3 regions of the Saccharopolyspora sp. 7B genome follow, and region 3 is predicted to be linked to each of the others. Evidence: riboswitches for the same ligand, from Rfam matches in the RefSeq annotation. Region 3 holds a riboswitch; each other region holds the start of a gene.
The links. Region 3 has a riboswitch for glycine ahead of gcvT (glycine cleavage system aminomethyltransferase GcvT). Riboswitches for the same ligand answer to the same signal wherever they lie in the genome.
Positions count from the first base shown of each region.

Region 1 (10,022 bases), on a different contig from region 3:
GCGAGGTCGATCTGGACGTTCCCGCGGATGGCGTTGGAATACGGGCACACCGAGTCGGCCTGCTCGGTGAGCTGCCGGGCCTGCTCCTGGTCGACGCCGGGGAGGCTGACCGACAGCGTGACCTCGAGCGCGTACCCGCCCGCGCCGTTGCTGCCGATGCCGACCTGGGCGGTCACCGAGGAGTCGGCGATGTTCGCCTTCGCCTTGCGGGCGACCAGCTGCAGCGCGCTGTGGAAGCAGGCTGCGTAACCGGCGGCGAACAGCTGCTCCGGGTTCGTGGAGTCGCCACCGGGTCCGCCCATCTCGCGCGGGACCGCCAGGTCGAGGTCGAGCACTCCGTCGGAGGAGCGGGTGCGGCCGCCGCGCCCTTCGCCGGTCGCGGTCGCTTCGGCGGTGTACAACGCTGCCATCTCAGTCTCCTTGTGTCGTGGTCCCGCGCAGGAGTTCGTCGGTGATGGGGACGCCGTCGGCGACGGCGGCCCTGGCCCGGTGCGCGGCCTGGTCCACGTTGGCGGTGAGCCGGTGCAGCGTGGAGCGCAGCGCCAGCACCTCCTCGAGTTCCATGCCGCTGGCGGCGAGCACCCGGTTCGGGATCTGCTCGGCGTGCTGCCGCAGCTCCCGCCCCCGCTCGGTCAGTCCGATCTCGACGGACCGCTCGTCGCGGGTGCTGCGCCGCCGGTCCACCAGTCCGCTCGCTTCGAGCCGTTTCAGCAGCGGCGACAGCGTCCCGGAGTCCAGCTTGAGCATCGCCCCGAGGTCCTTGACCGCCAGCGAGTCGTGTTCCCAGAGCACCAGCATCACCAGGTATTGCGGGTAGGTCAGTCCCAGCTCGTCGAGGAACGGCCGGTACAGGTTGGTGAAGGAGCGCGACGCGCTGTAGAGCGCGAAGCACACCTGCTGGTCCAGCGACAGCGCCGAGTCCGCGCTCATCCCCGCCTCCTGCACGTGGCCGACATTAGCCCTAATTCAAGTTGCGCGCAACTGAGTTGTGCGCATCCTAAATTCTGCAAGGGAACCTCCCCGTCATCCGGAACCACCACCGCGCGGCCCGCCGGAACACCACCGCCGCACTCCACCACACCGGCCACCACGGCTCCGGACGAGGCCGAGCGTGACAGGAAGGTTCCCCTCATCGCACCGGTGACAGGAAGGTTCCCCCGCTCGCATCGACCCACGCCGGTGGTCCACGCCTGCGACGTGACAGGAAGGTTCCCCTGCTCCCACCGCCCCGCGCGGTTTCGAGCGCCGGGCGGGCGAAGCGCTCTCAGCACTCGATGACGTTCACCGCGAGCCCCCCGCGAGCGGTCTCCTTGTACTTGACCTTCATGTCGCGCCCGGTCTCCCGCATCGTCTTGATCACCTTGTCGAGCGACACGAAGTGGCTGCCGTCGCCGCGCAGCGCCATCCGCGTCGCCGTGACGGCCTTGACCGCGGCGACGGCGTTGCGCTCGATGCACGGGATCTGCACCAGCCCGCCGATGGGGTCGCAGGTGAGGCCGAGGTTGTGCTCCATCGCGATCTCGGCGGCGTTCTCCACCTGCCACGGCGTCGCGCCCATCGCCTCGGCGAGCCCGGCGGCCGCCATCGAGCAGGCCGAACCGACTTCGCCCTGGCAGCCGACCTCGGCACCGGAGATCGACGCGTTCTCCTTGAACAGCACCCCGATGGCACCGGCGGCGAGCAGGAACCGGATGACGCCCTGCTCGTTCGCCCCCGGCACGAAGCGCACGTAGTAGTGCAGCACCGCGGGAACGATGCCGGCGGCACCGTTGGTGGGCGCGGTGACGACCCGTCCGCCTGCCGCGTTCTCCTCGTTGACCGCGAGCGCGAACAGGGTGAGCCATTCCATGGCGTCGTCCTGCTCGCCGAGGTTCGCCCGCAGCGCGGCGGCGCGCCGCTTCACCCGCAGCCCGCCGGGAAGTTCCCCGTCGTTGCGGCACCCGTTGTCGACGCACTCCTGCATCACGGACCAGATGTGCAGCAGCCGGGCGCGGACGTCCTCGGCGGAGCGCCAGGACAGCTCGTTGTCGAACATGACGTCGCTGATCCGGGAGCCGGATTCGGCGACCCGGGCGAGCAGTTCGTCGCCGGTGCGGAACGGGTGGCGCACCGGCGTCTCGTCCGGCTTGATCCGGTCGGTGCCGGTGGCCTCGTCGTCGACGACGAATCCGCCGCCGACGGAGTAGTACACCGCGGACCGCAGTTCCCCACCTGCGCCGAACGCCGCGAACCGCATCCCGTTGGGGTGCAGCGGCAGCGACCTGCGCCGGTGCATCACCAGGTCGCGGTCCACCGAGAACCGGATGTCGCGCTCCCCCGCCAGCAACAACCTGCCGTCGGCGCGGATCGTCTCCACCCGTTGTGCGACGGCGGCCGGGTCGACCGTCTCCGGGTCGTGCCCTTCCAGGCCGAGCAGCACCGCCTTGGGGCTGCCGTGGCCGTGCCCCGTCGCGCCGAGCGAACCGAACAGCTCGGCCTTCACCTTGTCGACCTGACCGAGCAGACCGTCGTCCTGCAGCCGCGCGGTGAACATCCGCGCCGCCCGCATCGGGCCGACGGTGTGCGAACTCGACGGGCCGATGCCCACCGAGAAGAGGTCGAAGACGCTGATCGTCACAGCTCCGCCCCCCTCAGCCCCGGCCTACTCACCACCGGTGAACTGGGCGTACTCCTGGGCCGTGAGCACAGCACCGGTCTGCTCGGCACGCACTTCGAGCAGCCAGCCCTCGCCGAACGGATCAGAGCCGATCACCGCGGGGTCGTCGGCGGCGGCCGCGTTGACGGCGACGACCTCGCCGGTCACGGGCGCGAACAGGTCGCTGACGGACTTGGTCGATTCCAGCTCACCGCAGGAGGCGCCGGATTCGATCCGCTCGCCCACCTCGGGCAGCTGCACGTAGACGATGTCGCCGAGCGCTTGGGCCGCGTACGGGGTGATGCCGATGCGCACCAGGTCGCCGCGGTCCTCGATCCACTCGTGCTCTTCGGTGTAGCGCAGCCGTTCGGGCAGGGACATGGAGGCTCCTCACCATCGCGGGCACGGGTGTGCCCTGGGTTCGCGGGCCTCCCCCTCTGTTTCGGGACCTGAGAGCTTCGCCGCGGTGGTTCGCGGCTTGCACCGTGGGTGCGGCGCCGGGGCGCGCGCTTTCCAGAGTGGCCTCGCCCGAGCGGTCATGGGTGCCTGAGAGTTTTGCGGGGAGGGTTTGCTCCTTCGGCGCCCTGCGTTGCGCAGGGTCTCTCCCGCTCGGGTTCTGCGGCGCTGTGCGGTTGTGGTCGTGCCCGGCAACGATAAACGGACGTGGGCGGGTGTCAACGCCCAGCCGCCCGGATCACAGCGAGGAAGGGAACCTTCCTGTCACCGGTGACCGGAAGGTTCCCTTCCTCGCGGCGGGGTGCGGGCGCCGGGCGGATGATGCTGGGGTCGGTGTTCGGTCGTGGTGTCGGGAGGCGGACCGGGTGAAGGTCGCAGTGCCGCGTGAGGTGAAGAACCACGAGTACCGGGTGGCGGGGGGGCCGGCAGGGGTGCACGAGCTGGCCGTGCGGGGGCACGCGGTGTTCGTGGAGGCCGGCGCCGGGCTCGGTTCGTCGATCCCCGACGAGGATTACGCGGCGGCGGGCGCGACGATCGTGCCGTCCGCGGCGGACGCGTGGGCCGAGGGCGAGCTGGTGCTGAAGGTGAAGGAGCCGGTGGCCGAGGAGTTCCCGCGGCTGCGGGCGGGCCAGGTGCTGTTCACCTACCTGCACTTGGCGGCGTCGGCGGAGTTGACGGACGAGTTGCTGCGCGCCGAGGTGACGGCTCTCGCCTACGAGACGGTGCAGACGGCGCGCGGCGAGTTGCCGCTGCTGGCGCCGATGAGCGAGGTCGCGGGCAGGCTCGCCCCGCAGGTCGGCGCGCAGGCGCTGCTGACCCCGCAGGGTGGTCGCGGTGTGCTGCCGGGCGGCGTGCCCGGAGTACCGCCTGCGCGGGTGGTGGTGATCGGCGGCGGGGTGGCCGGGTTGAACGCGGCGCGGGTGGCGTCGGGCATGGGCGCCCAGGTGCAGGTGCTGGACACCGACGTGGACCGGCTGCGGGAGATCGACGCGGCGCATGGGGGCGCGATCCGCACGGTGACGTCGAACGCGTACGCGGTGGAGTCGGCGGTGCGGGCGGCGGACCTGGTGATCGGCGCGGTGCTGGTGCCGGGTGCGAAGACGCCGAAGCTGGTGTCGAACGAGCTGGTGGCGCGGTCGAAGCCGGGCAGCGTGCTGGTGGACGTGGCGATCGACCAGGGCGGGTGCTTCGAGGATTCGCGGCCGACGACGCACGAGGATCCGACGTTCCGGGTGCACGGTTCGGTGTTCTACTGCGTGGCGAACATGCCGGGCGCGGTGCCGAACACCTCGACGTACGCGTTGACGAACGTGACGTTGCCGTACGTGCTGCGGATCGCCGATCAGGGCTGGCGGGCGGCGTGCCGGGCGGATGCGGCGCTGGCCAGGGGCTTGAACGCGCACGGCGGGCTGCTGGTGAGCGAGGCGGTGGCGCTGGCGCACGGGCTGCCGAGCACGGCCCCGGACGCGGTGCTGGTCTGAGCGGATCCGCAACCGCGAGACCATCCGAGACCACTGCGCGGCGAGACCGGCGAGTTTCACTCGCGGAGGTGAGAAGACCCCGGAAGGGGTTAGAGGGCGGCCCGCTCAACCGGCCTGGGGGTCACCGGGAGCAGGCCGCCAGGTCCCAGTGTAGGACACGAACGCTTGATTTCCGACGTGCGCAGCGTGACGAACGCCCGGTTCCCCGCCACAACCGGAAGTCCACTCGACCGAGTGAGTTCGGTGCAGTCGGCCGGGTGAGCTGCCGATGGGAGTGCGCCAAGCCGCGGCGATCTGCGGCGGTGCTCGTCGCGGGCGCCACCGGGGCCCGCGTTCTCCGCCCCGATCAGCGCGCGCGATGACCGTACGACGCGGGGAGTGGCACGTGGACGACGCGAAGATGCGGGAGGCCGTCCTGGACCGGCTGGCCCGGCTGGAGCGGGTGGCCATCGAAGGCGGCACCGAGGAGCTGTTACCGGTCGCCAGGTCAGAGCTGCACCGCCTCACCAGCGGGCTCCGGGCCCTGCTGGAGGCCCACCACCCGGATGCCGACGGCCGCTGCCCCGCCTGCTCCGGCGCGGTGCGCAGCCGCAGCTGGCCGTGCGAGTCGTGGCTGATGGTGCACCGCGGCCTCATCGGCGACCGCACCGCGCCCGCCGCCCCGACCGGCCGCCACGGCCCGGCGGACGAGCCCGACCCGGACGCCGAGGGGCGGCAGCCCACCGGCCGCTGGCCGAGCAGCGCGCCGGTCCGCCACCACCGCTCCCCCCGCCCCGAGGACGGCCGGCCCACCGCAGCGCGCCGGCCCGGGCCGGAACGGCCCATCGCCTGGCCGCAGCACGGGACCGGTTGATTTCCGAACTCCTCCCTGTCGGGGCGGGCCGGTCAGGCAGGATGGGACCGGCCCCGCGCCCGAGCGTGATCGTCCGCGTCCCGCGCTCGCGAGCACCCGGCGGGGCCGAGCGACGATGGAGGAGCGTGTGCACGACGGCAGCGGCCGGATCCTGGTGCAGAACCTGAGCAAGAACTTCGGGCCGGTCAGCGCGGTCCGCGACCTCAGCTTCGCCGTTCACCCCGGTGTGGTGACCGGGTTCCTCGGCCCGAACGGATCCGGCAAGACGACGACGCTGCGCATGGTGCTGGGGCTGGTGAACCCGACGTCGGGAACCGCCACCGTCAACGGGGTGCCCTTCGCGCAGCTGCGCAACCCCGCCACCGTGGTCGGGGCGGTGCTGGAGGCGCAGAGCTTCCACCCGTCCCGCACGGCGCGCAACCACCTGCGCTGCTATTCGGCGGCGATGAACGTGCCCGACCAGCAGGTCGACCACGCCTTGGACCTCGTCGGGCTGACCGGCGCCGCGAACCGGGCCGCGGGCGGGTTCTCGCTGGGCATGCGGCAACGGCTGGCGCTGGCCACGGCGCTGCTCGGCGATCCGCAGGTGCTGATCTTGGACGAACCCGCCAACGGGCTCGACCCGGAGGGCATCGCGTGGCTGCGCGGCTTCCTGAAGTCGTTCGCCGCGTCCGGGCGCACCGTGCTCGTCTCCAGCCACCTGCTGCGCGAGATGGAGCACACCGTCGACCACGTGGTGATCGTGAGCCGCGGCGAGTGCGTCTACAACGGCGACCTGGACCAGCTGCGAGCGCAGCAGCGCAACCGGGTGCTCGTGCAGGCCGGTGATCCGCAGGCGCTGGTGAACGCGCTGCAGGCGGCCGGGCTGGCGGTCGAACCGCTGCCCGACGGGCGGATCGCCGTCACCGGCTCCGACTCCCGGTCGGTGGCCGAACTGGCCCTGCAGGCCGGGGTCGCCGTCTACGGGATCCAGGAGGAGCAGGTCGACCTCGAACGGCTGTTCTTCCAGCTCACCAGCGGCCAGTACGTCGGCAACCAGCACCCGCCCGGCGGTCCGCCACCCGGCACCGGTGGCTGGGCACCGCCCGGCGGCCCCAACCCGTACCAGCAGCACGGCGGATTCGGAGGTGGCGCCTGATGGACGGCCTGGTCAAGTCCGAGTTCCGGAAGCTCTTCACCACCAACCTGTGGTGGGCACTGCTCATCCCCGTGGCGCTGCTGAGCTTCGGCGCCAGCTGGATGGGCACCGGGTTCGGCTACATGTCCTCGATCGAGCAGGAGATCGGGCGGCCGCTGCCGCTGGGCCTGCTCACCATGTCGATGTCGACGAACTTCAGCACGATCTTCGCCGGCCTGGTGGGGGCGCTGGCGTTCGCCGGGGAGTACCGGAACAAGAGCATCACCACCACGTACCTCACCGGCAACCCGCGCGGGGCGGTGCTCGGGGCGAAGCTCATCGCCTACACCAATCTCGGCCTGCTGTACGGGCTGGTCAACGTGCTGTCGGCGAGCCTCGGCGCGATCGCGGGCGCCGGGCTCGACGGGTTCGGCGAAGGTCCGGACTGGCTCATCGTGTGCGCCGCCGGGCTCCTCGCGATGGTGTTGTGGACGCTGCTCGGCGTCGGGTTCGGCGCCCTCGTCGCCAACCCGGTGATCGTGATCATCGTGCTGCTGGTCTACAAGTTCGTGTTCGAGTTCATCGTCGACCTGTTCCTCGTCGGCTCCGACGCGTCCGGGGTGAGCGCCTACCTGCCGGGGGCCGCGGGCAGCGGGATCGTCGGCAACCTCGCCGTGCCGATCTTCATCAGCGCCACCGCCGGGCCCGACGAGCAGTACGTGCCGCAAGGGCTGTTCGAGGTGCTGCACTTCGTCTTCGGCGGGTCCTACGGGCATCCGTGGTGGCTGAGCATGCTGACCTTCGCCGGGTACGCGGCGCTGTTCGTCCTCGGCGGCTGGTACTTCAGCGGGCGGCGCGACATCACCTGAGGTGGCGCTGTTCGATCGGAGGGGATCTTCCTGCTCGAGTGGGGAGGTCCCCTCTTTCGTGCGGGGCGGTGGCAGGAAGGTTCCCTTCATCGCGCCTGTGATCGAAAGGTTCCCTTCCTCGCACCCGTGACAGGAAGGTTCCCCTCATCCCGCCCGTGATCGAAAGGTTCCCTTCCTCGCACCCGTGACAGGAAGGTTCCCTTCCTCACACCGATGACCGGAAGGTTCCCTTCCTCGCTCAGGTGAGCGCCGGTGCGCCGCCGCCGCGCCCCCGGATCCCCGTCGTCCCCGGCACCTAACCTGGCCTGGTGAGCGACTCCGGCAGCGAATGTTCCCGTCCTGGTTGGATCCGCCGATTGTTCGCCGCCTGCCGGCGGCACCCGGTCGCGATGCTGCTGGCGTTGGGCGCGTCGGTGGCGGCGGTGGGCTTGGAGGCGCTGGTCCCGCTGATCACGAAGGCGGCGGTGGACGACGCGGTGGCGGGCGGCACCGATCGGTTGTGGTGGTTCGCGGCGGCGTTGGCGGGGCTGGGGGTGTTCCGGTTCGGGGCGGCGTTCGTGCGCCGCTATTCAGCGGGCCGGTTGGCGCTGGACGTGCAGCACGACCTGCGGCGCGCGGTGTTCGGCTCGGTGCAGCGCTTGGACGGCGGCAAGCAGGACGCGTTGCGCACGGGCCAGGTGGCGTCGCGGGCGATCAGCGATCTGCAGCTGGTGAATGCGCTGCTGTCGATGGTGCCGCTGGCGGCCGGGACCGTGGTGCTGATGGCGTTCGCGCTGGTGGCGATGGTGTGGTTGTCGCCGCTGCTGACGTCGGTGGTGCTGGTGGTGGTGCCGTTGATCGCGGCGGTGTCGGCGCGCAGCAAGAAGCGGTTGTTCCCGGCGACGTGGTCGGCGCAGCAGCGGGCGGCGGACATCGCCCAGCACGTCGAGGAGACGGTGTCCGGAGTCCGGGTGGTGAAGGGCTTCGGCCAGGAGGCCCGCGAGGTGGCCCGGTTGGAGTCGGGTGCGCGCCGGTTGTTCGCGGAGCGGCTGCGCACGGCGCGGATGACGTCGCTCCCGCAGGCGAGCTTGTCGGTGCTGCCCGCGGCGGGCCAGGTGGGGGTGTTGGGCCTCGGCGGTTGGATGGCGCTGCACGGCCAGGTGGGGCTGGGCACGTTCGTGGCGTTCGCGGCGTACGTGGCGATGTTGGGCGGCCCGGCTCGGATGATGGCGAGCGTGCTGGTGCAGGGCCAGTTGACGCGGGCGGGCATGGAGCGGATCACGGACCTGATCGATTCGCGGCCGGACGTGCGGGACCGGCCGGGTGCGGTGGCTCTGCCGGAGGTGCCGCTGCGGGTCCGGCTGGACGGGGTCGGTTTCGGCTACACCCGGGACCAGCAGGTGTTGCGGGACGTATCGCTACTGGTGGAGCCGGGCGAGACGGTGGCGCTGGTGGGTCCGGCGGGGTCGGGCAAGTCGACGGTGTCGTTGTTGCTGCCGCGGTTCTACGACGTGCAGCACGGTGCGGTGCGGATCGGCGCGGCGGACGGCGGGGCCGAGCACGACGTGCGGGACCTGCGGCTGGAGTCGCTGCGTTCGGCGGTGGGCGTGGTGTTCGAGGAGGCGTTCCTGTTCTCGGATTCGATCCGCGGGAACATCGCCTACGGGTGCCCGGACGCGACGGACGCGGAGGTGGAGGCGGCGGCGCGCGCGGCGGAGGCGCACGGTTTCATCGCGGCGCTGCCGGAGGGCTACGGGACGCTGGTCGGTGAGCGGGGCCTGACGTTGTCGGGTGGCCAGCGCCAGCGGGTGGCGTTGGCGCGGGCGCTGCTGTCGGATCCGCGGATCCTGGTGCTCGACGATGCGACGTCGGCGGTGGATCCGGCGACGGAGGCGGCGATCCACGACACTTTGCGGTCGGTGACGGCGCAGCGCACGACGTTGTTGATCGCGCACCGCCGGTCGACGTTGGCGTTGGCGGACCGGGTCGCGGTGCTGGACGCGGGCCGGGTCGTGGACGTGGGCACGCAGGAGGAGCTGCGGGAGCGGTGCGGGTTGTTCCGCTCGCTGCTGGCCGGCCCCGGGGAGGAGATCGACGCGGCGGGTGCGGCGGAGCCGGATCCGGTGCCGGCCGATGCGGCCCCGACCGCCGAGCTGTGGCCGGCGGCGGAGGAACCGGAGCGGACGCGCGCGGTGGCGGTGCCGGGCGGGGTGCGCGGCACTCGCGGCGGTTCGGGTGCGGCGACGCCGTTGACCCCGGAGCTGGCGGAGGGCCTGCGCGCGCTGCCGCCGGCGGTGGCGGCGCCGCGGCTGTCCGGGGTGGACGCGACGGCGCCCGATCCGGGGTTCCGGTTGGCGCGGTTGTTGCGGCCGATCCGGTGGGGCTTGGCGTTGACGGTGCTGCTGGTGGCGGCGGACGCGCTGGGGTCGGTCGCGTTGCCGTCACTGGTGCGCCACGGCGTGGACGGCGGGGTGGACGCGCGGGATCCGGGGACGTTGTGGCTGGTGACGGCGGTCGGCGCGGTGATCGTGCTGGTGAGCTGGCTGGTGATCAAGGTGCAGACGGTGGTGACGGCCCGCACCGGCGAGACGTTGCTGTACCTGCTGCGGGTGCGCAGCTACGCGCACCTGCA
Region 1 covers NZ_JAIUKC010000133.1:16,325-26,346, forward strand. Annotated here, with positions in the region: gene LCD33_RS20620 (organic hydroperoxide resistance protein) at 1-410, opposite strand, end outside; gene LCD33_RS20625 (MarR family winged helix-turn-helix transcriptional regulator) at 412-930, opposite strand; gene LCD33_RS20630 (L-serine ammonia-lyase) at 1,265-2,617, opposite strand; gene gcvH (glycine cleavage system protein GcvH) at 2,642-3,016, opposite strand; glycine riboswitch at 3,159-3,253, opposite strand; gene ald (alanine dehydrogenase) at 3,457-4,572, shown strand; gene LCD33_RS20645 (hypothetical protein) at 4,931-5,425, shown strand; gene LCD33_RS20650 (ABC transporter ATP-binding protein) at 5,553-6,563, shown strand; gene LCD33_RS20655 (ABC transporter permease) at 6,563-7,411, shown strand; gene LCD33_RS20660 (ABC transporter ATP-binding protein) at 7,801-10,022, shown strand, end outside.
Region 1: it holds a riboswitch for glycine, as region 3 does, so the genes downstream of both, gcvH (glycine cleavage system protein GcvH) here and gcvT (glycine cleavage system aminomethyltransferase GcvT) in region 3, are expected to answer to the same signal.

Region 2 (10,022 bases), on a different contig from region 3:
ATCGGCCAGCCCGTCTCGGTCTGCCACCAGTGGTCCACCACCGGCACGCCGAGGGTGCGCACCGCCCACTGGTAGGTCTCCGGGTCCAGCCGCTCCCCGGCGAGGAACAGCGTGCGCAGCGAGGACAGGTCGTAGTGCGCGAGCTCGGCCGCCTCCGGATCGACCCGCTTGATCGCCCGGAAGGCGGTCGGCGCGGTGAACAGCGCCTTCACCCCGTGCTCGGCGATGACCCGCCAGAACGCCCCCGCGTCCGGGGTTCCCACCGGCTTGCCCTCGTAGACCACGGTGGTCGCCCCGGCCAGCAGCGGGCCGTAGACGATGTAGGAGTGCCCGACGACCCAGCCCACGTCGGAGGCGGTCCAGAACACCTCCCCGGGCCCGATGTCGTAGATGGCGCCCATCGACCAGCGCAGCGCCACCGCGTGCCCGCCGTGGTCGCGCACCACGCCCTTGGGACGGCCGGTGGTGCCGGAGGTGTAGAGCACGTACAGCGGGTCGGTGGCCGCCACCGGCACGCAGTCGGCGGGCTCGGCGGCCGCCAGCGCCTCGGCGGCGTCGGCGTCGTCCGGGCCGAGCTCGGCGCGCGCCCGGTCGCGCTGGAACACCAGCACGCCGCCGGCCGGGCGGTGCTCGGCCAGCCGCAGCGCCTCGTCGACGATCGGCTTGTACTCCACGACCCGGTTCGGCTCCAGCCCGCAGGAGGCGGCCACCACGATCGCCGGGCGGGCGTCGTCGATGCGGGCGGCGAGCTCCTTCGGCGCGAAGCCGCCGAAGACCACCGAGTGCACCGCGCCGATCCGCGCGCAGGCCAGCATCACCACCAGGGCTTCCGGGATCATCGGCAGGTAGACGATCACCCGGTCGCCCTTGCCGACGCCGCGCGCCCGCAGCGCCCCGGCGAAGCGGGCGGTGCGGTCCAGCAGCTCGCGGTAGGTCCAGCGGGACACCTCGCCGGTCATCGCCGAGTCCCAGATGACCGCGGCCTGCTCGCCCCGCCCGTCGCGCACGTGCCGGTCCAGCGCGTTGAAGCAGGTGTTGAGCACCCCGTCCGGGAACCAGCGCCCGGACTCGTCCAGCGCCCTGCTCGGCGCCCGGTCCCAGTCGATGCCGGTCGCGGCCTCCAGCCAGAACCCGTCGGGGTCGGCGAGGCTGCGCCGGTGCGCGTCGGCGTGGGCACCCATGGTCGAGACCTCCCGCGGTATGTGTGGGACGGATGCCGGTGGTCTACCCGAAGGGGGCCGTTCGCGCCAGCACCCACGCGGCGCCGGCGAGCGGTGGCGGCGACGCGCCGGGTCCGCGGACGTGGCGCCCGCGTGCCCGACAGTCCACAATGGTCGATCGACGGGAGGGGTGGTTTCCGGTGCGGCGACCGAAGATCGCGGGTTCCTGCGACGAACGGTCGGTCGCGCTTCGGCCGCGCCGAACCCGTGCACTTTCAAGATCATCCATTCGGCGTCGGGTCGCTTCCGCTGGGCGCAGGCCAGGCGGATTCGGCGGAACTCCCGGTCGCCGGTCGAACACAATGCGTGGGTGGGGAGGCGGTCGGTCGACGAAGGGGTCGGTCCGGCCGACGACCGTGATGGAGGTGTCAAGCTTTGACCAGCGTGGAGACGACTCACCGGGACGGCATCACCGACGGTGACGACGACGCGGCGGAACTGCCCACCACCCCGTGCAGCGTGGTGTGGAGCGGTGGGCACTCGTTCGTCCTCGAAGGCGTGGGCGGCCGCGCCCGTTGGGCCGGCGTGGACGACCGCGGCCGGGCCCGCTTCCTGACCGACGCCGAGATGCGGCGCCGCGGCTGGAGCCACGACCGCCGCTGACCGGCCGCGCACCCCTGGCCGCCCCGGCCACCGCGAGGGGGGTGTGGCACCCTGATCGGTGCGGGCGCCCCCGGGCGCCCCGGAGCCGCAGGCGCAGGTGAGCGCTTCGCGGCGGAACGCACAACCGCGTCAGGGGAGGGCTGTGGTGCAGGACGCCGACGGCACCACGGCCGGATCCGAAGGCCGAGGTGGAGCGGGCGATCCCGCGTCCCCGGAGCCGGACGGCCCGCGGATCGGCACCGGCGGGCAGCCCGGGACCGAACCGGCCGCGGAGCCCGCCGCGGGCCAGGGCGAGGACCCCGCCCAGCCGCCCGACCCGGGCATCGCCCGGATCAAGGAAGTCGCCGCGAGCGTCTGGGACGACCCGTGGCTCACCTGGCCCAACCTGCTGAGCGTCGTGCGGCTCGCCGGGGTCCCGCTGTTCCTCTGGCTGCTGCTCGGCCCGCAGTCCGACCTGCTGGCGCTGCTGGTGCTGGTGGTCAGCGGCGCGACCGACTGGCTCGACGGCAAGCTCGCCCGCTGGCTCGACCAGTACAGCCGCGTCGGCGAGCTGCTGGACCCGGCGGCCGACCGGCTCTACATCGTCGCCACCCTCGTCGCGTTCGTGCTCCGCGACGTGATCCCGTGGTGGGCCGCGGCCGCGCTCATCGGCCGCGACGTGGTCCTCACCCTGTGCCTGCCGGTGCTGCGCTGGCACGGGTTCGAGCCGCCGGAGGTGCACTACCTCGGCAAGGCCGCCACGTTCTGCCTGATGTACGCGTTCCCGCTGCTGCTGCTCGTGCAGGAGGACTTCGCGTTCGCGGGCGTGGCGCGGCCGATCGCCTACGCGTTCACCTGCTGGGGCGGCGCGCTGTACGTCTGGGCGGGGGCGCTGTACCTGGTGCAGGTGATCGCCGCGGTGCGCGCGGCCCGCACGCTGAAGACCTGATCGTTCCAGGTCCGGCCGGTCCCGACCCGATCACGCTCGGCCGCCTTGCGGCCGGGAGCGGCCCCGACCTAGGCTCGCCTGGCCCGTGGCGATCATCGCGCGGGTGCGGCGGCACCTCGCCCCGCCCACGGCACGACGAGGAAGGCGGGACCCCAGTGGCCCCGGACGGGATCAAGTACACCCAGGAGCACGAGTGGGTGCGGCGCACCGGCGACGACACCGCGCGCATCGGGATCACCGACTACGCCCAGCAGCAGCTCGGCGACGTGGTGTTCGTGCAGCTGCCCGAGGTGGGCGAGACCGTCGAGGCCGGTGGCGGCATCGGCGAGGTGGAGTCGACCAAAAGCGTCTCCGACATCTACGCCCCGCTGGCGGGGGAGATCGTCGCCCGCAACGACAAGCTCGACCAGGAGCCGGAGCTGGTCAACTCCGACCCGTTCGGCGACGGCTGGATGATCGAGATCAAGCTCTCGGACCCGGCCGCGATCGACGGACTGCTCAGCGAGAGCGACTACCAAGGCATCATCGACCAGGGATGATCGTTGATCTCGGGTTCGCGAACGGCGTGAGGTGGGAGTCCCGCGTCTGCGGCCTGCGACGGCACGGTACGTTTGAACGCACTTGCACGACCCATCCGCGCAGAGGAGAGCTCAGGTGAGCCAGAACGACGGGCCCGGCGGCGTTCCGCCGGAGCAGTCACCGGAGACCACCTCGGTCTTCAGGCCGTTCCTCTCGGAGCCGGAGAGCACCGAGAGTGCGACCCCGGAGCCAGCGGCCTCCGGGGTCGATGCGCTGCCCGCCGGGGCTGCCTTGCTGGTGGTCAAGCGCGGCCCGAACGCCGGGTCGCGGTTCCTGCTCGACAGGGAGACCACCAGCGCCGGACGCCACCCGGACAGCGACATCTTCCTCGACGACGTGACGGTGTCCCGTCGGCACGCCGAGTTCCGGCGAGAGGGCAACGACTTCGTCGTCGTCGACGTCGGCAGCCTCAACGGCACCTACGTCAACCGGGAACCGGTGGACACCTCGGTGCTGGCCAACGGCGACGAGGTGCAGATCGGGAAGTTCCGGTTGGTGTTCCTGACCGGTCCCATCGACGATCAGGGCCGCTGAGCCGGACGTTCCGCGGACAGAGCGCATCGGGGCGACGCCATCCGGCGCCGCCCCGATCGTTCTCGGCGGTGATCGTTGCGAGCGATCTTCGAGCCGGTGGTTCCCGCACTCCGGAACGGGTTCTGCGGGATGTGCTGCGGTGTATCGTGACGGGGGACATCGTTCGCGTCGCGAGCGGTCGGCGCCCTCCCGGGTGCCGGGCGCCCGGATCCGGGGCGGTCCGCGGCGGAAACGTCGCGGGAATCGCGTCCGGTGAGCACCTGCGGGTGCCGCGGAACCGGTGCGCAACGGCGTCAACGACCGCCCCGGCCCGGGGCGGACAACGGAAAGGCCCGGTACCGGCGACACCGTCGGTGCGAGGCCGGGAACGAGCCGGAAAAGCCGTCCACCGAGCGGAAAATCCGGGCGGGGACGACGGCCGGAGGTCGGCGTGTCCGCCGTATCGCGGGTAGCGTCAGAGGCGTCGGTGCGCGATCCTCGACCAAGGATGTCACGCTTCGGCGCGCTGGAGGAGGCGATGTGTCGATGAGCAGCGAAATGCGCGTCGTCGGCGTGCGAGTGGAACTACCAGCCAACCAGCCGATCCTGCTGCTGCGCGAGACCGAGGGCGAGCGGTACCTGCCGATCTGGATCGGATCGGTGGAGGCCACCGCGATCGCGCTGGAGCAGCAGGGGGTGCGACCCGCCAGACCCCTCACCCACGACCTGCTCAAGGACGTCATCGGCGCCCTCGGGCGGGACCTGGAGCAGGTGCGGATCACCGACCTGCAGGAGGGCACGTTCTTCGCCGAGCTCATCTTCGACGGGGACGTGCGGGTCTCGGCGCGGCCGAGCGACTCGGTGGCGCTGGCGTTGCGGATCGGGGTGCCGATCCACGCCGACGAATCGGTGCTGGACGAAGCCGGGTTGATCATCCCGGACGAGCAGGAGGACGAGGTCGAGAAGTTCCGGGAGTTCCTGGACTCGGTCTCGCCGGAGGACTTCCGCGGCGCGGACACCTGATCGCGGCGGGCGGGCGCCCCCCCCCCCCCGCCGCCCGCGTCGTCGCGAGGGGTTCCTGGTGCAGCACGCACCGGGAGCCCCTTTCGCATGTCGGGGCCCGCGCGGGTGCGGCTTCGGGTGCGGTGCGTGCGCGAAGGCGGGGCGTGCGTCACACCCGGGGTGGGCGGGCGTCCCCGCGCGTCGCGTTGACCCGCCCACCGGGCGGGCTTACCTTCGGAGTGCGCGAATCGCCCCGATGTGATTTTCCAGGTCGGGGAAGGTCAAACCCCCGGTTCCATGATCGTCCTCGCGCTCGGGTGGTGATCATGCGACGAGCCGGGTTCGGTGGTTCGCCGGCTTCGGCCGGGCGGAGGGAGGCAGGCGTGGTGGAGCGAGCACCTGGCGAGGATGCCGCCGCGGAGGGGTCGAAGCCGTTCCCGGAGACCGCGCTGCCGGACGAGCTCGTCGGCTACCGCGGCCCCGCGGCGTGCCAGATCGCCGGGATCACCTACCGGCAGCTGGACTACTGGGCGCGCACCAAGCTGGTCGGGCCGTCGATCCGCGGCGCCGCCGGTTCCGGGTCGCAGCGGCTGTACTCGTTCAAGGACATCCTGGTGCTCAAGGTCGTCAAGCGGCTGCTGGACACCGGGGTCTCGTTGCACAACATCCGGGTCGCGGTCGAGCACCTGCGCCACCGCGGGGTGGAGGACCTGGCCCGCATCACGCTGTTCAGCGACGGCACGACGGTCTACGAGTGCACCTCCGCCGAAGAGGTCGTGGACCTGCTGCAGGGCGGCCAGGGCGTGTTCGGCATCGCGGTCAGCGGCGCGATGCGCGAGATCACCGGCACCATCCACGAGTTCCCCGCCGAGCGCGCCGACGGTGCCGAGCCGGACGAGCCGGTCGCCGACGAGCTGTCGCGGCGCCGGGACCGCCGCATCGGCTGATCGCCGAGGCGCGCTAGCCCGCGGAGGCCGTCGAGCCGCCCGGCGCGGGTCCGGCCTGGCCGGCGCCAGGTGCGTGGGCCACCGCTCGACCCGATCGGCCGCTCTCACCCTGCGCGGGCCACCGTTCGGCTTGTTCGGTCCCGCTCGTCGTGCGTAGGCGCCGTTCGGCCTGTTCGGCCCCTCGTGCATAGGCCACCGTTCGGCCTGTCCGGTCCCGCTCGTCGTGCGCGGGCTGTCGGCGGATCCGGCCAGGACTTCCTGGTGCGCCGTGGCCGTCGCGTCACCGCCCGTCGATGTCACGCCCCGTGCCGCTGGGATGATCGGGCGGGATGAAGATCGCACCGTTCGGCCGTCACCGGATCGGGTAAGCTGCTGTGCATCGCCGACCCCGCGCGGGAGAGTTCGCCGTTGACCTGGTCAGCGGCGGCGCCGAAGGAGCAAACCCTCCCCGACAACCTCTCAGGCCTGCTGGACCGCACGGGCGAGATACCTCTGGAAAGCGGGACCACCGACGTGGTTCCCCGCCGACGGTGCAAGTCCGGTCCACGGACCGGGTGAAGCTCTCAGGCGTTCGCGTCGCGGACAGTGACAGAGGGGGAGAGCAGCACACGTGCTGCCGCCCTGTCCGTCGCGATGAATGAGGTGTGGCGATGACGACCGAAGACCGTATCCCGCTGGCCGCCCTGGAACACGGCACTCCGTTCGCCGACCGCCATGTCGGGCCGCTGCCCGCTGAGCTGGCCCGGATGCTCGACGTGATCGGCGTCGGGTCGCTGGAGGAGCTGGGGCAGTCGGCGGTGCCCGACGGCATCCGCGAGCGGGACCTGCAGCTGGCGCTGCCGGAACCGGCCACCGAAGCCGAGGCGCTCCAGCAGCTGCGCGACCTGGCCAGGCTGAACAGCCCGCACACCGAGATGATCGGCCTGGGCTACTACCCGACGATCACGCCGCCGGTGATCCGGCGCAACGTGCTGGAGAGCCCCGCCTGGTACACGGCGTACACGCCGTACCAGCCGGAGATCTCGCAGGGCAGGCTCGAAGCGCTGCTGAACTTCCAGACCATGGTGGCCGACCTGACCGGCGTGCCGGTCGCGAACTCGTCGATGCTCGACGAGGCCACCGCGGCGGCCGAGGGCATGACGCTGGTGCGCCGCGCGGGCCGGGCCAAGTCGCCGCGGTTCGTGGTGGACGCCGACGTGCTGCCGCAGACCCTCGCGGTGCTGCGCACGCGGGCGGAACCGCTGGGCATCGAGGTCGTGGTGGCGGACCTGTCCGCGGGCGCGTCGGCGCTGCCGGACGGCGAGTTCTTCGGGGCGCTGCTGGCCTACCCGGGTGCGTCCGGGGCGGTCCGCGACCACCAGGCGGTCATCGACGAGGTGCACGAGCGCGGCGGCATGGTGGTGGTCAGCGCCGACCTGCTCGCGCTGACGGTGCTGCGCGCTCCCGGTGAGCTGGGCGCGGACGTGGTGGTGGGCACGACGCAGCGCTTCGGCGTCCCGATGGGCTTCGGCGGCCCGCACGCCGGTTACATGGCGGTGCGCAAGGGCATCGAGCGGCAGCTGCCCGGCCGGCTGGTCGGGGTGAGCGTCGACGCGGACGGGAACCAGGCCTACCGGCTGGCGCTGCAGACCCGCGAGCAGCACATCCGCCGGGAGAAGGCCACCAGCAACATCTGCACCGCCCAGGTGCTGCTCGCCGTGGTGGCGGGCATGTACGGCGTGTACCACGGTCCCGCCGGGCTGCGGGCCATCGCGAAGCGGGCGCACCGGATGGCGGCGGTGCTGGCCGAGCGGCTGCGCCGCGGCGGGGTGCGCATCGTGCACGCCGAGTTCTTCGACACCCTCGTCGCCGAGGTCCCCGGCCGGGCCGCCGAGGTGGTCCGCGCCGCGCGGGACGGCGGCATCAACCTGCGCCACATCGACGACGACCACGTCGGCGTCAGCTGCGACGAGACCACCACTCGGGAAGCGCTGGTGCGGGTCGCGGAGGCGTTCGGCATCGCCGGGGGTTCGCTGGCCGGCATCGACGAGCTGGACGCCGAGACCGACGACGCGCTGCCGACCGCGCTGCTGCGCACCTCCGAGTACATGACGCACCCGGTGTTCCACGCGCACCGCTCGGAGACCTCGCTGCTGCGCTACCTGCGCAGCCTGTCCGATTCGGACGTGGCGCTGGACCGCAGCATGATCCCGCTGGGCTCCTGCACGATGAAGCTCAACGCGACCGCGGAGATGGAGCCGATCACCTGGCCGGAGTTCGCCGAGCTCCACCCGTTCGCGCCCGCCCAGGACGCCACCGGCCTGCTGGAGATCGTGCACGACCTGGAGCGCTGGCTGGCCGAGATCACCGGGTACCACTCGGTGAGCCTGCAGCCGAACGCGGGCAGCCAGGGCGAGTTCGCCGGGCTGCTGGCCATCCGCGCCTACCACCACAGCCGTGGTGCGGCGGCGCGGGACGTGTGCCTGATCCCGGCGAGCGCGCACGGCACCAACGCGGCCAGCGCCGTGATGGCCGGGCTGCGCGTGGTCGTGGTGCGCTGCGACGACCAGGGCAACATCGAGCTCGACCACCTGCGCGAAGTCGTCGACCAGCACCGCGACGACCTCGCCGCCATCATGATCACCTATCCGTCCACGCACGGCGTGTACGAGGACACCGTGGAACAGGTGTGCGGGCTGGTGCACGAGGCGGGCGGCCAGGTCTACGTGGACGGCGCGAACTTGAACGCGCTCATCGGCCTGGCGCGGATGGGCGAGTTCGGCTCCGACGTCTCGCACCTGAACCTGCACAAGACGTTCTGCATCCCGCACGGCGGTGGCGGTCCCGGCGTCGGCCCGATCGGGGTGCGCGAGCACCTGGCGCCGTTCCTGCCGAACCACCCGCTGCAGCCCGCCGCGGGGCCGGAGACCGGGGTCGGGCCGATCAGCGCCGCGCCGTGGGGCAGCGCCTCGATCCTGCCGATCTCCTGGGCCTACGTGCGGATGATGGGCTCCGACGGGCTGCGGCGGGCGACGCTGACGGCCGTCGCCGCGGCGAACTACGTGGCGCGGCGGCTCGACGAGCACTTCCCGGTGCTCTACACCGGCTCCGGCGGGTTCGTCGCCCACGAGTGCATCCTGGACCTGCGGCCGCTCACCAAGGCCTCCGGCGTCACCGTGGACGACGTGGCCAAACGGCTCGCCGACTACGGGCTGCACGCGCCGACGATGTCGTTCCCGGTGGCGGGCACGCTGATGGTGGAGCCGACCGAGAGCGAGAACCTCGCCGAGCTGGACCGGTTCTGCGACGCGATGATCGCCATCAAGGGCGAGATCGACAAGGTCGCCGGCGGCCACTGGCCGGCCGACGACAACCCGCTCGTGCACGCTCCGCACACGGCGGCCTCGCTGGCCGGGCCGTGGGAGCACCCCTACAGCCGGGCGGAGGCGGCTTACCCGATGGGCACCGGGGCGCCGAAGGTGTGGCCCGCGGTGCGCCGGATCGACGGGGCACGCGGGGACCGGAACCTGGTGTGCTCGTGCCCTCCGCTTTCGGCCTACGAGGGCTGACCGCGGCGCGGGGGTGAGCGGGAGCCGCCGCCGATGCACTACGGTGGGCGACTCCATCCGATCGCCTCCGAGAGGAGTGCAGCAATGCTCACGATCAGCGAGAGCGCAGCCGAGGTCATCAAGGTCGTGTTGGCCGGCGGTGACTCGCCCGAAGGATCGGGGCTGCGCATCGCCCCGGTCGCGGACGAGGCCGGGCAGGCCGAGTTGCAGGCGTCGATCGCCAGCGAGCCGCAGGGAGACGACCAGGTGTTGGAGGAATCCGGTGCCCGGGTCTTCCTCGAACCGCAGGCGGCGTCGCTGCTGGGCGACAAGGTGCTCGACGCCGAGCGCGACGACAACGGCGAGCTGAACCTGGCCGTCCGGGACTGAGCCGCAGCGACCCGCCGCGCGCGGGTCACCGAGCCGACGACAGCGCCGGCCGGGAGCGGGGGAGCGACCTTCCCCGGCCTGGTCGGCGCTGCCGCGTTCCGGGCTCAGCCCACCGGCTGCGAAACGGCCAGCAGCCGTTCGCAGTGTTCCACCAGCCGGTCCCGCAGCGGCGCGGCCCGCTCGGCGAACTCGCGCTGCGCGCGCACGTAGGCGGCGCGGCCCTCGGGCGTCTCCACCGCGACCGGCGGGTAGCCGAGGGCGGCGAGGTCGTAGGGGCTGGCGCGCATGTCCAGCTCGCGGATGTCCACCGCCA
Region 2 covers NZ_JAIUKC010000079.1:44,048-54,069, reverse strand. Annotated here, with positions in the region: gene LCD33_RS13900 (propionyl-CoA synthetase) at 1-1,181, opposite strand, end outside; gene LCD33_RS13895 (hypothetical protein) at 1,605-1,823, shown strand; gene LCD33_RS13890 (CDP-alcohol phosphatidyltransferase family protein) at 2,146-2,751, shown strand; gene gcvH (glycine cleavage system protein GcvH) at 2,907-3,290, shown strand; gene garA (glycogen accumulation regulator GarA) at 3,406-3,864, shown strand; gene LCD33_RS13875 (bifunctional nuclease family protein) at 4,390-4,866, shown strand; gene LCD33_RS13870 (MerR family transcriptional regulator) at 5,172-5,792, shown strand; glycine riboswitch at 6,176-6,278, shown strand; gene gcvP (aminomethyl-transferring glycine dehydrogenase) at 6,443-9,340, shown strand; gene LCD33_RS13860 (HesB/YadR/YfhF-family protein) at 9,425-9,709, shown strand; gene LCD33_RS13855 (3-methyladenine DNA glycosylase) at 9,814-10,022, opposite strand, start outside.
Region 2: it holds a riboswitch for glycine, as region 3 does, so the genes downstream of both, gcvP (aminomethyl-transferring glycine dehydrogenase) here and gcvT (glycine cleavage system aminomethyltransferase GcvT) in region 3, are expected to answer to the same signal.

Region 3 (10,022 bases):
CCTCCTGGTGTTCGATCTGGGCTGCGCCGGACGGGTCCGGCCCGGTCCGGTCAAGGTTTCGAGAGCCCGTTGCGGGCGTGTGTCAGGCCTTGCGGCGGTAGAACGGCAGTTCCACGACTTCGGCGTCGATGGACTTGCCGCGGATGTCGACCTGCACCGCGGTACCGGGCGCGCTGTGCGCGCGGTCCACGTAGGCCATCGCGATCGGGTGACCGAGCGTCGGGGACGGGGCGCCGCTGGTGATCTCGCCGATCTCGGCGCCGTCGGCGAGCACCGGGTAGCCGTGCCGGGGCGCGCGGCGCGCGTCGGTGCGCAGCCCCACCAGGGTGCGCTCCGTCGGAGCCGCCGCGACCTGCGCCAGCGCGGCCTTGCCGATGAAGTCACCGGGCTTGTCCAGCTTCACCACGCGCCCCAGGTTCGCGTGGAACGGGGTGAGCGAGGCGGACAGCTCGTTGCCGTACAGCGGCATGCCCGCCTCCAGCCGCAGCGTGTCGCGGCAGGACAGCCCCGCCGGGACCAGTCCGCGCTCGGCGCCGGAGTCGGTCAGCGCGCGCCACACCGCGGGCGCGTCCGCGGGGGAGGTGAACAGCTCGAAGCCGTCCTCGCCGGTGTAGCCCGTGCGCGCCAGCAGCACCTGCTTCCCGGCGACCTCGCTGGGATACCCGGCGTAGTACTTCACGGTGGACAGGTCGGTGCCGGTCAGCGGCGCCAAGATCGACACCGACTCCGGTCCCTGCACGGCGATCAGCGCGTACTCGTCGGAGACGTCGCGGTGCGCGGCGTCGAACCCGGCGATGCGCTCGGCGAGCTCGGCGGAGACCACGGCCGCGTTGGCCGCGTTGGCGACCACCAGGAACCGCTGCTCGTCCAGCCGGTAGACGATGAGGTCGTCGAGCACGCCGCCCTCGGTGTTGCACAGCATGGTGTAGCGGGCGCGACCCACCGTGATCGCGGACGCGTTCGCGACGAGCGCGTGGTCCAGCGCCGCGGCCGCCTCCGGGCCGCTGATCTCGATCTCGCCCATGTGCGAGAGGTCGAACAACCCGGCCGCGGTCCGCACCGCCTGGTGCTCGGCGGTGTCCCCCGAGTAGCGGACCGGCATCCGCCAGCCCGCGAAGTCGGTGAAGTGCGCGCCGAGGGACTCGTGGACCTCGTGCAGCGGTGTCCGTCGCGGAGCGGGGGGCGACGACGTCATGGTGCGGAACTCCTCCTGGTGGGCACCGATCACGTCCGAGGGGGACCGGTTGCGGCCACTTCCAGCAGAAACCATATCCGGGGTCCTCCGACGGCGATGGGCGCGGGCGTGCGCTGCCGGTCTCCCCGGAGTCATTGGCCTGAGAGTTTCACCGCGCACGAGGGCGGCTTGCACCGTGGGCGAGGGACACGGGTCCCTGCTTTTCTCCGTGATCGCCTGCTGTCGCGCGGTAGCGGGGCCTGAGAGTTTGGTGGGGAGGATTGCTCCTTCGGCGCTGCACCCAGGAATCGCATCCTGCACGGACCAGGGGCTCCTGGCGGGGCGCAGACTCTCCCGCACGACGTCGTCGGCGTTGTAGTCCGGTGTTGTGTTGTGCTCCGGAACGCTACGGAGATCACACAGCGCAGTCAACCGAACGTGAGCGTGATCCCGTCGCCGCGCGCGGAGTTCAGCGCTGCGGGAACAGCCGGGCGTGCTGGGCGCGGAGGCCGTCGACCAGCGCCCGCAGCGCCAGTTCGAAGCTGTCGTCGTCGATCTCGGCGGCGTGCTCGCGCAGCAGGTGGGCGCCGTGCAGGTGCGGGAACCGCTCGTCGTAGACCTCGGCGTCGTCGACGAACCCGCCCGCGAACGAGCCCATCGCCGCACCGAGCACCAGGAACTTGGTGGAGGCGCCGATCATCGTGGCGTACCGCTGCGGCCAGCCCGCGCTGGTCAGCCCGCCGTGCACGGCGTCGGCGCGGCGCAGCGAGGTCTCCCGGCGGGCCGGTCCGGACGCCATGAACGGCACCAGGTTGGGGTGGGCGGCGAGCGCGGCCCGGTAGGAGCGGGCCCAGCGGGTGAGGCCGGTGGGCCAGTCGATGTCGAACCCGCTGGTGTCGACGGTGCCCATCACGCCGTCGGCGACGTCGTGCAGCAGCGCTTCCTTGGTGGCCACGTGGTTGTAGAGCGAGGCGGCGCGGACGCCGAGGGAGTCGGCGAGCCTGCGCATGGACAGCGCTTCGAGGCCTTGGCCGTCGATGATCGCCAGCGCGTGTTCGCGGATGCGTTCGCGGGTGAGCTGGGGGCTCTTGGGTCTGCCCATGCCGCGCTCCTGCCTGCCGCCCGCTGCCGGTCGGCGCCCCCTCGGTGGGCGCCGTGCCCGTCCGCGTCCGCTGCGGATCGTGTCGATCAGTGTCCGGTGCGCGGCTCTTGCCGCGGTGCGCGGGGTGGTCCTAGAGTCCAAAACTAACGACGTTAGTCGTCAGGTGTCCAACGGCGGACGACCGTGCCGCCCGCACCGGCGACATCCTCACGGAGGTGGACGATGGTCAACGACGACGAGTCCCCGGAGCGGGTCGAGCCGCACACCACGCTGTCGCTCGCCTCGGTCCTCGCCGAGCCGGCGCGGCTGCGCCCGGCGCACCCCGCGGTCGTCGAGGGCGAGCAGCGGGTGACCTACGGCGAGCTGTGGGAGCAGGTCCGGGCGCACGCGGCCGCGCTGCGCGCTCGCGGGATCGAGCCGGGCGACCGGGTCGCGATCGTGGCGCCCAACGTGATCGATTTCGTGCGCGCCTACTACGCGGTGCTCACCGCGGGCGCGGTCGTGGTGCCGGTTCCGCTGCTGCTGGTCCCGGACGAGGCGGCGTACCTGCTGCGCAACTCCGGCGCGAAGCTCGTCGTCGGGCACACGAGCCAGCTGGCGCTCGCCGCCGAATCGGCGCGCCGCGCCGGCATCCCGCTGGTCTCGATCGGCCCGTCGGTGCCCGGCCCGGAGACCCCGGACTCGTTGAGCGAGGCGGCGGCCGCGGCCGAACCGGTCCGCTCCTTCGCCACCCGCGCGCCCGACGACCCCGCGGTGATCTTCTACACCAGCGGCACCACCGGCCGGCCGAAGGGCGCGGTGCTCACCCACCTGAACCTGGTGCTCAACGCGACGGTGAACGCCTTCGACGCCAACGACACCCGCCGCGAGGACCTGATCCTCGGCTGCCTGCCGCTGTTCCACGTCTTCGGGCAGACCGTCTCGCTGAACACCACGTTCCGGGCGGGCGCGACGCTGGTGCTGCAACCCAAGTTCGACCCGGCCGAGGCGCTGCGGCTCATCCGGGACCACCGCATCACCCAGCTCAACGGCGTGCCCACCATGTACATCCGGATGCTGGAGGCCGCCGGGGACGACGACGACCTGTCCTCGCTGCGGATGTGCGTGTCCGGTGGCGCGGCGCTGCCGGTGGCGGTGCTGGAGCGGTTCCAGCGGCGCTTCGGCGCCCCGATCCACGAGGGCTACGGGCTGTCCGAGACCTCGCCGACGGCCACCGTGAACCAGCCCGCGTTCGGGCCGCGCGCAGGCACCGTCGGGCACGCGCTGTGGGGCATCGACGTCGAGATCGCCGAACCGTCCGTGGAGGACCGGATCGAACTGCTGCCCGCCGGGGAGACCGGCGAGGTCGTGGTCCGCGGCCACAACGTGTTCGCCGGGTACCTGGACGACCCGGAGGCCACCTCGGCGGCGCTCGTCGACGGCTGGTTCCGCACCGGTGACATGGGCGTCAAGGACGCCGAGGGCTACCTGTCCATCGTGGACCGCAAGAAGGACCTGATCATCCGCAACGGCTACAACATCTACCCGCGCGAGGTGGAGGAGCTGCTGATCCGGCACCCCGCCGTCGCGCAGTGCGCGGTGATCGGCCTGCCCGACCCGGGGCGCGGCGAGGAGGTGTGCGCGGTCGTGGTGCCCGAACGCGGTGAGGACCCGGACGAGGCGCTGGGCAAGGCCATCATCGCCTGGGCCGCGGAGCAGACCGCGCACCACAAGTACCCGCGCCGCGTCGTGTTCGTCGACGAGCTGCCGCTGGGTCCCAGCCACAAGGTGCTCAAGCGGGAACTGCGCAGCCGCATCGCCGAATCCTCCTGAGCCCCGACCTCGCCACACCGACCTCGCCGAAAGGACCCGCCACCGATGGTCGACTTCTCCCTGTCCGAGACCGAACGCGACATCCGCGACTGGGTGCGCACGTTCGTGCAGCGCGAGCTGATGCCGCTGGAGCCGGAGGTGCTGCGCCGCGAGCGCGACCACGAACGCGGCCTCACCCGCGAGGAGCTGGCCGAACTGCGCAAGAAGGCGCGCGACGCCGGGTTCTGGGGCGTGCAGACGCCCGAGGAGTACGGCGGCATGAACCTCTCCGCCGTGCTCACCGCGCTGATCGAGATCGAGCTGGGCCGCACCTTCGTGCCGTTCAGCTTCGGCGGCTACGCGGACAACATCCTCTACCACGCCAACGAGGAGCAGAAGCAGCGCTACCTGGTGCCCACCATCGAGGGCGAGCGCAAGTCCTGCTTCGCCATCACCGAGCCGGGGGCGGGTTCGGACGCCAAGAACCTCCGCACCACGGCCCGCAAGGACGGCGCGGAGTGGGTGATCGACGGGGAGAAGACGTTCATCACCGGCGGCATCGATGCCGACTTCACCATGGTCTTCGCCGTCACCGACAAGGAGAAGGGCGCCGACGGCGGCGTCACCTGCTTCCTCGCCGACCGGGACGCCGGCTGGAAGTCGGAGCCCATCGAGATCATGGGCGAGTGGGACCGCCAGCCCGCAGCGCTGGTCTTCGAGGGCGTCCGGGTGCCGGAGGAGAACGTGCTCGGCGAGGTCGGCGGCGGTTTCAAGCTGGCCATGCAGTGGATCGGCCGCGGCCGCTACCTGTTGCCCGCCCGCGCCCTCGGCGGCTGCGAGCGGATGATGGAGATGTCGATGGACTACGCCCGCAACCGGCAGACGTTCGGGGCGCCCATCGCCGACCGGCAGGCCATCCAGTGGATGATCGCGGACTCGGCGGTGGAGATCGAGGCGCTGCGCTGGCTGGTGCTGCAGGCCGCGTGGCAGGTCGACCAGGGCGCCGACTCCCGGCACGCGCAGTCCATCGCGAAGCTCTACGGCGGCACCAGGGCGAACGAGATCGTGGACCGGATGCTGCAGATCCACGGCGGCATGGGTTACACCCGCGAGCTGCCCATCGAGCGCTGGTACCGGGACATCCGGCTGCTGCGCATCTTCGAGGGCACCGACGAGATCCAGCGCCGCACCATCGCCCGCAACCTGCTCAAGGGGCACGCCCAGGTCGGCGGGGTGCTCGGCTGATCCGGCGACGCGGCGGATCGGCCCGGTCACACCCTCGATCGGATGTCCGATTCGCCGGTAACCTGGGTGCAGCGTGATCGACCGGCCCGACTGGGAGCTGCTATGTCGTTGTTCAAGAAGGTGACCGACTTCGCCAAGAGCCCGCAGGGCAAGAAGGCGATCGACCAGGCCAAGCGGTACGCGAGCGACCCGAAGAACAAGGCCAAGATCGAGCAGGTGAAGAACCGCTTCCTCGGCGGTGGCAAGAGCAAGTGACGCACCCCCACGACGGCCCCCGGCGCACCCGGGGGCCGTCGTCGTGCGGGGACCCGGTGCTCGGATCGTGCCGCGCCGGTGGCGGACCCGGCCGGTGAACCGTGATCAACGGGCTGTGCCGGGGCCGGATCGGCAGTAGGGTTCTCGCGGGCTGATTCCGGGAGCAGGGGCGGTGCGATGGGCCGGGCTTACGTGGTGGGCACGTTCGACACGAAGGCCGCGGAGCTGCGCTACGTCGCCGGGCTCGTCGCCGACGCGGGCGTGGAAGTGATCACCGTCGACGTGGGCACGTCCGGCGCGGAGTCCGCCGATGCCCCCGACGTGTCCGCCGCCGAGGTGGCCGCCGCGCACCCGCGCGGGGCCGCGGCGGTGTTCACCGGTGATCGCGGCACGGCCGTGGTGGCGATGGCGCTGGCGTTCGAGCGGTGGCTCGGCGCGCGACGCGGTGTGGGCGGGGTGCTGGGCCTGGGCGGTTCCGGCGGTACCGCGCTGATCACCCCGGCGCTGCGGGCGCTGCCGGTGGGGGTGCCGAAGCTGGTGGTCTCGACGGTGGCCTCCGGTGACATCTCGTCCTACGTGGACGCGTCGGACATCGCGATGTTCCCGGCGGTCACCGACGTCGCCGGGCTCAACCGGATCTCCCGCCAGGTGCTCGGCAACGCCGCGCACGCGCTGGCCGGGGCCGTGCGCAACACCGTGCCGGCCGTGGAGCAGCTGCCCGCGGTGGCGCTGACGATGTTCGGGGTGACCACGCCCTGCGTCACCGAGGCCGCGAACCGGCTCGCCACCGACCACGACCCGCTGGTGTTCCACGCGACCGGCACCGGCGGCCGCGCCATGGAGAAGCTCGTCGCCGACGGGCTCGTCGAAGCGGTCCTGGACATCACCACCACCGAGGTGTGCGACCTGGTCGCCGGGGGAGTGATGAGCGCGGGCGAGACCCGGCTGGACGCGATCGCGCGCAGCGGCGTGCCCTACGTCGGCTCCTGCGGCGCGCTCGACATGGTCAACTTCGGGGCGCCGGACACCGTGCCGGAGCGGTACCGGAACCGGTTGTTCTACGAGCACAACCCGCAGGTCACGCTGATGCGCACCACGGCGGACGAATGCCGCGAGATCGCCCGGTTCCTGGCCGCGAAGCTCAACGCCTGCACCGGTCCGGTGCGGTTCCTGCTGCCCGAGGGCGGCGTCTCGCTGCTGGACGTCCCGGGGCAGCCCTTCCACGACCCGGCCGCCGACCGGGCCCTGTTCGAGACCCTGGAGGCGGAGGTGCACCAGACCGAGCAGCGGCGCCTGGTGCGCGTCCCGCACGACATCAACGACGACCGCTTCGTCGAAGCGCTGCTCGGCGCCTTCGACGAGGTCCGCGCGCGAGGAGGACGGGCATGACGCGGTTCGACCGGGAGACCCTGGTGCGCCGATTCCGGGGCATGGCCGATCGGGGCGAACCGATCATCGGCGGCGGCGCGGGCACCGGGCTGTCCGCCAAGTGCGAGGAATCCGGCGGCATCGACCTGATCGTGCTGTACAACTCGGGCCGCTACCGGATGGCGGGGCGCGGTTCGCTCGCCGGGCTGCTGGCCTACGGCAACGCCAACGAGATCGTGGTGGAGATGGCGAGCGAGGTGCTGCCGGTGGTGCACCGCACCCCGGTGCTCGCCGGGGTCAACGGCACCGACCCGTTCCTGCTCACCGGGCCGTTCCTGGCGCGGCTGCGGGAACTCGGCTTCGCCGGGGTGCAGAACTTCCCGACCGTCGGGCTCATCGACGGCACCTTCCGGGAGAACCTGGAGGAGACCGGGATGAGCTACCGGCTGGAGGTCGACCTGGTCGCCGCGGCCCGGGAAGCGGACCTGCTCACCACGCCGTACGTGTTCTCCGCCGAGGACGCCCGCGCCATGACGGCCGCCGGAGCCGACATCGTGGTGTGCCACCTCGGCCTCACCACCGGCGGATCGATCGGCGCGGAGACCGCGAAGGACCTCGACGACTGCGTGGCGCTGATCGACGAGTGGTCCGCGGCCGCCGCCGACGTGCGGGAGGACGTGCTGGTGCTGTGCCACGGCGGTCCCATCGCCACCCCGGCCGACGCGGCCTACGTGCTGGGCCGCACCAAGCGTTGCCACGGCTTCTACGGGGCCAGCAGCATGGAACGACTCCCGGTCGAGCAGGCGCTGACCGAACGCACCAGGGAGTTCAAGAACCTCAAGCGCTGACGGCGCACGACGACGAGGAGGACGTGATGGCGCGGTCCTACGCGAGCAGGGTGGTCCCGGCGGCGGCCGACGAGGTGTGGGCGCTGGTGCGGGACTTCGGCGGGCTGCCCCGCTGGCACCCCGGCATCGGTTCCAGCGAGGTGGAGAGCGGCGCGTCCCCGGCGGAGCTCGGCGCCGTGCGCAGGCTCGTCGTCGGGGACGGCGGAGTGGTGCGGGAACGGCTCGTGGGCCTCGACGACGCCGCCCGCTCCTGCACCTACGAGATCACCGAGGGCCCGTTCCCGGTGCGCTCGTACCGCAGCACCATCCGGGTGCTGCCGATCACGGCGACCGGCGAGTCGTTCGTGGAGTGGTACGCCGACTACGACGCCGAGGCGGCGCACGAGGCGCAGCTGGACGAGATCTTCGGCGGTGGGGTCTTCGGCGCGGGCCTCAAGGCGCTCGCCGACCACTACGCCGGCTGACCGCCCGGCGCCGGACCGCGGCGCTCCCGCTGCGCACGGACGGGGGTCGCGCAAGCTGCCATTCGGTGGACGACCGGTGTGGGCTAGCCGACAGCTCTCGGCGGCGGCCCGTTAGAGTTCAGCCGTGCCAAGCGAGGAGACAACCCCCGAACGAGCGACGGCCCCCGAGATTTCCGGGACGCAGAGTAACGGCAGGGTGGTGGTCACCGGCGGCTCCGGCTTCGTCGGCCGCGCCGTCGTCCGCGCGCTGACCGGACGCGGCACCCCGGTCACGATCGTCGACGTTCAGGAACCCGCGGAACCCGGCGAGCTCATCACCCACGTGGCGGGCGACCTCGCCGACCCCGCGGTCCGGGACGCCGCCGTCACCGAGGGCACCACCGCGATCGTGCACCTCGCCGCGATCACCTCGGTGCTGCGCTCCGTGGACCAGCCCGCCGAGACCTACCGGGCCAACGTCGAGGTCACCCAGGAACTGCTGGAACTCGCGCGGCGGCGCGGCGTCGGCCGGTTCGTGCTCGCCTCCACCAACGCCGTCGTCGGCGACATCGGGCACGGCACCATCTCCGAGGACCTCCCGCTGCGCCCGCTCACGCCGTACGGGGCGACGAAGGCCGCCTGCGAGATGCTGCTGTCCGGTTACGCGGGCTCCTACGGCATCGCCACCACCGCGCTGCGGTTCACCAACATCTACGGGCCCGGCATGGGGCGCAAGGACAGCTTCATCCCCCGGCTGATGCGCGCCGCGCTGGCCGGCGAGGGCGTCGAGGTCTACGGCGACGGTGCGCAGAGCCGCGACTTCGTGCACGTCGACGACGTGGTGCAGGGCATCCTCGCCGCCTGCGACAAGGAGTACGGCGGCACCGCCATCATCGGCTCGGGGCGCTCCATCTCGGTGCTGGAGCTGATCGACGCGGTGCGCGCCGCCACCGGAGCACCGCTGCCCGTGACGCACGTGCCCGCCAAGAACGGCGAGATGCCCGCGGTGATCGTGGACGTCGCCAAGGCGGGCCGCGAGCTCGGCTACGCGCCTTCGGTGGACCTGACCGACGGGCTGCGGACCGTGTGGGACGACTTCCGCGCGGCCACCGGGGCGCCGTGACCGCGGCGCCGGCGCGGCTCCTCCGCGCGCACTGGCTGCTCGCGCTGCTGCTGATCGGCGGCGTGGTGCTGCGCGTGCTCGCGCAGCTGGCCTACCGCCCGGCGCTGCTCTACATCGACTCGTTCCGCTACCTCGACGACCTCGGGGTGTTCTACCCCGGCGGCATCAACCCCGTCGGCTACGAGGTCCTGCTGCTCGGGCCGCTGCTGCTGGTGGGGAACCTGGCGCTGGTGGCGGCGGTGCAGCACCTGCTGGGGCTGGCGCTCGGCGTGGCGATCTACGTGCTGCTGCTGCGGTTCGGCGCCCGGCGCTGGATCGCCGCGCTCGCCACCGCGCCGGTGCTGCTGGACGCCTACCAGGTGCAGATCGAGCACAACATCATGTCGGACCTGCTGTTCCAGGTCCTGCTGCTGGCCGTGATCTTCGTGCTCGCCTGGCGCGGCGTGCCCGGTCCGCGCACCGCCGCGGTCGCCGGACTGGTGCTGGCCGCTTCGGTGCTGGTGCGGCTGGTGGGCCTGACGCTGGTCGTCCCGGCCGTGGCGTTCGTGCTGCTGGCCGCCGGGCTGCGGCCGCGGGACGGCTGGCGGCCGCGGCTGCGCGCCGCCGGAGCCCTCGCCGGGGTCTTCGCCGGAGTGCTGTTCGGCTACGCGATGTACCACCTGGCGTGGACCGG
Region 3 covers NZ_JAIUKC010000132.1:22,635-32,656, reverse strand. Annotated here, with positions in the region: gene gcvT (glycine cleavage system aminomethyltransferase GcvT) at 83-1,195, opposite strand; glycine riboswitch at 1,314-1,412, opposite strand; glycine riboswitch at 1,413-1,541, opposite strand; gene LCD33_RS20540 (TetR/AcrR family transcriptional regulator) at 1,644-2,276, opposite strand; gene LCD33_RS20535 (long-chain fatty acid--CoA ligase) at 2,499-4,088, shown strand; gene LCD33_RS20530 (acyl-CoA dehydrogenase family protein) at 4,134-5,312, shown strand; gene LCD33_RS20525 (hypothetical protein) at 5,415-5,567, shown strand; gene LCD33_RS20520 (Tm-1-like ATP-binding domain-containing protein) at 5,745-6,956, shown strand; gene LCD33_RS20515 (phosphoenolpyruvate hydrolase family protein) at 6,953-7,783, shown strand; gene LCD33_RS20510 (SRPBCC family protein) at 7,810-8,247, shown strand; gene LCD33_RS20505 (NAD-dependent epimerase/dehydratase family protein) at 8,444-9,349, shown strand; gene LCD33_RS29460 (hypothetical protein) at 9,346-10,022, shown strand, end outside.